2 regions of the Polaribacter sp. 20A6 genome follow, and region 2 is predicted to be linked to the other one. Evidence: riboswitches for the same ligand, from Rfam matches in the RefSeq annotation. Region 2 holds a riboswitch; the other holds the start of a gene.
The links. A riboswitch is a leader RNA that binds a small molecule or an ion and turns the genes downstream of it on or off. The one in region 2 is predicted to bind S-adenosylmethionine.
Positions count from the first base shown of each region.

Region 1: another riboswitch for S-adenosylmethionine. It lies ahead of GQS57_RS09945 (hypothetical protein); the one in region 2 lies ahead of GQS57_RS12210 (homocysteine S-methyltransferase family protein).

Region 1 covers NZ_WTPZ01000003.1:636,147-639,572, reverse strand. The annotation lists gene GQS57_RS09950 (MFS transporter) at 1-1,122, opposite strand, end outside; SAM-I-IV-variant riboswitch at 1,846-1,940, shown strand; gene GQS57_RS09945 (hypothetical protein) at 1,987-2,544, shown strand; gene GQS57_RS09940 (T9SS type A sorting domain-containing protein) at 3,076-3,426, shown strand, end outside.
Region 2 covers NZ_WTPZ01000004.1:492,050-495,475, reverse strand. The annotation lists gene epsC (serine O-acetyltransferase EpsC) at 1-589, shown strand, start outside; gene cysM (cysteine synthase CysM) at 591-1,478, shown strand; SAM riboswitch class I at 1,540-1,665, shown strand; gene GQS57_RS12210 (homocysteine S-methyltransferase family protein) at 1,717-2,733, shown strand; gene GQS57_RS12205 (antibiotic biosynthesis monooxygenase) at 2,780-3,061, shown strand; gene metH (methionine synthase) at 3,061-3,426, shown strand, end outside.

The DNA of each region.
Region 1 (3,426 bases), on a different contig from region 2:
TAATATTTTACCTAAAGGAGCGGTAATCATTGCTCCTGCAATAGAGGCTAACATTAAGCCAACCATAAAACTGGCGGCCAATAATTGATCATTTAAATAATGTGTAAAGTAAACTACAACAATTCCTTGTTTTATAGAATTATACACATTAAATAACAGGCCAATTGCTAATAAAATTAACCAAGGTTTGTTTGTAATTAAATCTTTTAGATCTTGTTTTAAGTTTGTTTCTTGGTCTTTAGGTGGTAATACTCTTTCTTTTGTTGAATAAAAAGTAATAATCATAAACAAGGTTAAGAAAATAGACATTACATAAATAGAGTTGCTATATCCTTTCTTTTGATCTATAATTGAAAAAGATTCTTTATTGATGTCTTTTTCTCCGGTTACAATAAATGTGTAATTTTTATTAGCTTCTATGGTAAAGCTCTTTCCTTTGGTCGGAATATTTTCTTCGGATTCAAGAGTATCCCAAGTAAATAAAGCAATTCCGTTTTCTGTTTTAATATTTGCGTTTAAAACATCTTTTGGTGCAGAGACTTCAACTTTAAATCTTTCTGTATCTAATTTATCAACTTTAATAGTTGGGTTTACATTACCAAAATAAGCAACCAAAAAAAGTAAGGCTCCTTGTACCAACATTCCTCCTCCAAATGCCCCAACCATTCTAAAAGAACCAATACTTGTTCTTTCTTTATCATTACCCGTCATTACCGCCATTAATGCTCCGTAAGGAACGTTATTTGCTGTATAAATTAAGGTAAATGCAATGTAGGTGATATAAGCATAAATAATTTTACCTGTTGGATTTAAATCGGGACTAGAAAATAACAACGAAAGACTAAGACCTAACGGAACCGCTGTCCACAAAATCCAAGGTCTAAATTTACCGTATTTAGATTTGGTTCTGTCGCCAATAATACCCATTAAAATATCGCTAATACCATCGCTAAAACGAGATACCAACATTAAAAGCCCTACTGTTGCAGGATGCAATCCAAAAACATCGGTATAAAATATAAATAGAAATGCGGCAACACCTCTCCAAGCTATATTGGCAGCACCATCTCCAAGAGCATATCCTATTTTTTCTTTTAACGATACTTTATTTATGTCTAACATGCATTAATTTTCTAAATTGATTTCAAAAAAAACATTCAATTATTTTATGCTATTTCTCAACTGTAAATAAAATATTTATTCTAAAAAGTGAAGTAAGACAAATGTGCTTTTTAAGGGGGGGATATGTTCTAACACCAAATAATAATAATAATAATAATAATAATAATCAAAATGAAGAGTTAGATTCATTTGGTACACCCCTATAATTCAATCATTAAACATATCTGTTAAATAAAAAAGCTTTATATCTTGAGATACTGAAACTTTAGCAATACCATATATCTAAAAAATACTTGAAAGACTTATCATATCGAGAACGCTGCACTAAACTACATCTGAGAAAGTGTAAATCATTTTTAATAACAAGTTTTTATAAACTTTTACAGGACATTTATTTACTATCTTGATCTATGCAATACTTTTCTAAATTAGAAATGGAGCTAGACCTCTCCTCAATTTTTTTTAGAGAATAAGTGGTCAAATAAAATCTAAATCGGAGACTTTAAAGTTGTGTCCAAGGCTTTTTTTAGAGAAGCGTTTTTCCTGAAATAAAGCTTTTCGCGGAATGCAGGGAAATATGCTGAACAGATTATAAAACTAGAAAATAATTATTCAAAAGATAATTCACTTTAGGTTCAGGTTCGCTTAATCAATATAAAATAGATGCCATTTAGAAACAAATTAAATTTACAATTATGTTGTCCAAGAATATTTCTTACTTTTGTCCTGTATCAGGAACGCAAAAAATGCGTACCAACCGAGCACAACAGTCACGGTGGTTTAGAATACGGACAGTTCAGTCAAAATAAATGAACCTCCTTTTTTATTATATTTCCCTGATGCATAACTTTTAAATTATGTATTATGAAAACTGTTTTTACAACGCAAGAAGGCGTTAAAATGAATTCTGAATTAGATTTCGGGAGCACTGCAACCATTAAAAATGAATTTCACTTTTTAATGACTACTTATTCCTACCACAATGATGAATTAGAAATTAAAGTTCAATACAAATTACAATTTGACACAAAAAAAGAAGATATTATTTATGTTATTCATCAATTAATTGAAGCAAACCATTTTTATACCGGTTATCCTACTTTAAAGGATAGCGTTATTTTTACACAACTTGAATTTGAGACAATCATTTCTGATATAAAAACTCCTAAAACCATTGAGAAAGCAAAAGCAATTCAAAAAATTACACCATTAATTACTTTTTTAGAGCAACAACAATTACATCCTAAACCAACAGGTTTTAATGAGAATAGTTGGACTGCAAATTGCCCATCAGGAGGAAACCATTTTATACAAGTGGTAACTACAAACGATCAATGGGGATGTGGATATTGTAAACGTAAAGGAGGAAAAGAAGAATTAGAAAAATGGCTTCAAGAAAGGAAGTTTATAAAAACAAAATAAACTCATAACCAGATATCTGTGTTTATATTCATGAAAAATGAAGACTAAAAAGAATTAAAACAATCTAATAGAGGTTAGTTAACTCCCTTTTATTTAACTTAATTGGTTGTTATTTTTTCTGTTATTAAATTTTCTAATGCTAGTATAGTCGAAGTTAACTAATTCGAGCATAATTGAGAACTATTTAGACTATTAAGATAAATTTAAGGGCAATCAAACAGACCAATTTCTTACTTTTAAAACAGACATTTACATCTACAATCTAATTTTATTTCAGCTATACAATTAAAAAAACCTAAGTAATAACAACTTAAATATAGTAGGAAATTTAGTATAGTTTTTACCTACATATTTTAAAACAAAAAAAAAAATCACTCAAGACATAAACAAGACAATACAAACAACTTACATTTTATATTTCGGATAAACCAGCGCAAGTAAAAGGTAATATTTAGCATGAAATATGCTAACATATAAATTAATTTTATAGATATAAAAAACTAATATTTTAAACACTATAAACCATTTATTATGAAAAAAAAATACTTTAAAATTTTATTTATGGCTGTAGTCCTTTTTACTACCACAAAAATAGCTGCACAACAAGGACCTACACATTATCAATTTACAACCGATGCTCAATCTTGGGTTAAAGGCTATGGTCCCGGAACAGTATCTTGGGATGATGGAACTACTACACCCTCTTCTGATGGGGCACTAACTCTAGACAGAACTGAATCTGGCACAACAAATAACAATGCCAATATTAGAAGAGGACAAGGCGGAGATGATGCTTTTATTGTATTAGATGCAGACGTTTACAACTACATTAAAGTTAAAGTTTATAACGAAACAGAGGCTATAAATGTACAAGTACAAGGA
Region 2 (3,426 bases):
CGTTGAAAACGGAGGAAATTTGTGGAGTGATTTTGAAAATTCTTTTGTTTCTATTCGTCAAAAATTAGATTTAGATGCTGCTGCTTCAGAAAAAAATGATCCTGCTGCTAAAAGTTTAGAAGAAATTTACTTAGCATATCCAGGATTTTATGCAATTGCAGTGTATCGCTTAAGTCACCAATTATTAAACTTAGGAATCCCTGTTTTTCCAAGAATAATGAGTGAGTATGCACACAGCAAAACCGGTACAGAGATTCATCCAGGAGCAGAAATAGGAGCTTCTTTTCATATAGATCACGGAACAGGAACTGTAATAGGAGAATCTGCAATTATAAAAGATAATGTACAGATTTTTCAAGGCGTAACTTTAGGAGGAATACAAGTAAAGAAAAGTTTAGCATCCACCAAAAGACATCCTACCATAGAAAGTGGTGTTGTTATTTATGCAAATGCTACCATTTTAGGAGGAGATGTTGTAATAGGGAAAAACTCTGTAATTGGAGCCAATGTTTGTATTATGGAATCCGTTCCAGAAAATTCGGTGGTAACAGTGAAATCAGAAAATAATATTTTTCAAAAAAGAAATTAGAATGAAAACCAAAAGCATCATAGATTTTGTTGGAAATACACCACTTGTAGAGGTACAAAATATCTTAAAGAAAGAAGGTGTTACTTTATTATTAAAACTAGAAGGGAACAATCCTGGAGGAAGTGTAAAGGATAGAGCAGCTTATTATATGATTTCTGAAGCTATTAAAAGAAAAAATATAAAGAAAGGTGATACTTTAGTAGAGGCAACAAGCGGAAACACAGGTATTGCATTGGCTTTAATGGCAAAAGTTTTAGGTGTAAATATGGTACTTACAATGCCAGAAAACTCTACTATAGAACGTGTTAAAACAATGAGAGCCTACGGGGCAAAAGTAATTTTAACTCCTGCAGATGAGGGGATTGAAGGTGCAATTGATTATGCTTTAAAGCTAAAATATAAAAAGGGATACTTTCGTTTAAATCAGTTTGATAATTTTGACAATCCGAAAGCACATTTTAATACAACAGGACCAGAAATTTGGAGAGATACAGAAGGAGAAGTAACTCATTTTGTTTCTGCCATGGGAACTACTGGAACTATTACTGGAGTTTCTGATTATTTAAAATCACAAAACGAAAACATCACCATTATTGGAGCACAGCCAACTGAAGGGGCAAAAATACCTGGAATTAGAAAGTGGTCTGAAGAATATATGCCAGCTATTTTTAAAGCTAAAAAAATAGATCAAATATTTGAAGTAAGTGAAGAAGAGGCAAAAGAAATGACGGTTCGTTTGGCAAAAGAAGAAGGCATTTTTGCAGGAATGAGTAGTGGAGGATCTGTTGCTACCGCGTTAAAAGTAGCAAAATCAATAGATAAAGGTGTTATTGTTGCTATTATTTGCGATAGAGGAGATCGTTATTTATCATCAGATATCTACGAATAAATTATTAAAACAAGAAAAAAGTTCGTTACTTTGTAACGTAATTTAGTTCATTTATTAAATATTGTTATCAAGAAAGGTTGAGGGATTAGACCCGAGGAAGCCTTGGCAACCCTTTATCTTTAAAGAAGGTGCTAATTTCTACTGATTCTTTCTGAACTAGGTTCAGAACCTTTCAGAGAGATAACGGAAAAAGTATCAATTCTTCTTTTCCTGATAACACAAAAATTAATTTTCAGGAATGTCAAATATATACAAAGCTTTACAAGAAAGAATTTTGGTTTTAGATGGTGCCATGGGTACTATGCTACAAGCCTATAAATTCACGGAAGAAGATTTTAGAGGAGAACGTTTTAAAGACTATCCATCACCTTTACAAGGTAATAATGACTTGTTATCAATTACGCAACCAGAAGCAATAAAAACCATTCATGGTAAATATTTTGAAGCTGGTGCAGATATTATAGAAACCAATACTTTTTCTGGAACTACTATTGCAATGGCAGATTATCAGATGGAAAATTTAGTGTATGAACTAAATTATCAATCAGCAAAAATTGCCAAAGAAGTTGCAAATGAGTTTACAGCAAAAGAACCACACAAACCTCGTTTTGTAGCAGGTTCTATTGGTCCAACAAACAGAACTGCAAGTATGTCTCCAGATGTAAATGATCCGGGTTATAGAGCAGTAACTTTTGATGAATTAAGAATTGCTTATAAACAACAAGTTGAAGCATTATTAGATGGTGGTGCCGACTTATTGTTAGTAGAAACGGTGTTTGATACTCTAAATGCCAAAGCAGCATTATTTGCTATTGAAGAAGTAAAAGACGAGCGTAGTATTGATGTTCCAATTATGTTAAGTGGTACCATTACAGATGCTTCTGGTAGAACTTTATCTGGGCAAACTGCGGAAGCTTTTTTAATTTCTGTATCTCACATTCCTTTATTATCTGTAGGGTTTAATTGTGCTTTAGGAGCCAATTTATTACAACCCCATTTACAAGCTATTGCAAACAAAACAGATTTTGCTATTTCTGCACATCCAAATGCAGGATTGCCAAATGCTTTTGGAGAGTATGATGAAACTGCAGAAGAAATGGGAGAGCAGATAGAAGAGTATTTAAAGAAAGATTTAATCAATATTATCGGTGGATGTTGTGGAACATCACCAGAACATATTAGTGAGATTGCAAGGATTTCGGGAAAATATAAGCCAAGAGCCTTTGTTGTAAATAAACAGGTTTTAGATATATAAAAAGCAGTGCTACGCAAGTAGTAATCTCAAAATAAATAAAAGGAAAGTGATTCTAGAAGTAGCCATTTTAAACATAAAAGTAGGCCTTTCAAAAGATTTTGAGTTTAATTTTAAGAAGGCAGAAAAGATTATTTCTTCTATGAAAGGATATAGCTCTCATCAATTAAAGAAATGTGTTGAACAAGATGACAAATATATTTTATTGGTCAGTTGGCAAACAATAGAGGATCACGAGGTTGGATTTAGAAAATCTGATGAATATGAACAATGGAAAGAATTATTGCATCATTTTTATGAACCATTTCCAATAGTAGAACATTACATATAATGAAAGTGAAACAAACAAAATATATGCGTTTATCAGGATTAGAACCTCTAGTCTTGAATGAAAATAGCAATTTTATCAATGTAGGAGAACGTACAAATGTTGCAGGTTCTCGTAAGTTTTTACGATTGATAAAAAACGAGCAATTTGATGAAGCTTTAGATATTGCAAGACATCAAGTAGATGGTGGCGCACAAATTATAGATATTAATTTTGATGACGGTTTAATTGACGGGAAACAAGCCATGGTTCGTTTTTTAAATTTAATTGCAGCAGAACCAGATATTTGTAGAGTGCCAATTATGATTGATAGCTCTAAGTGGGAGATCATAGAAGCAGGTTTACAAGTTGTTCAAGGAAAATGCGTT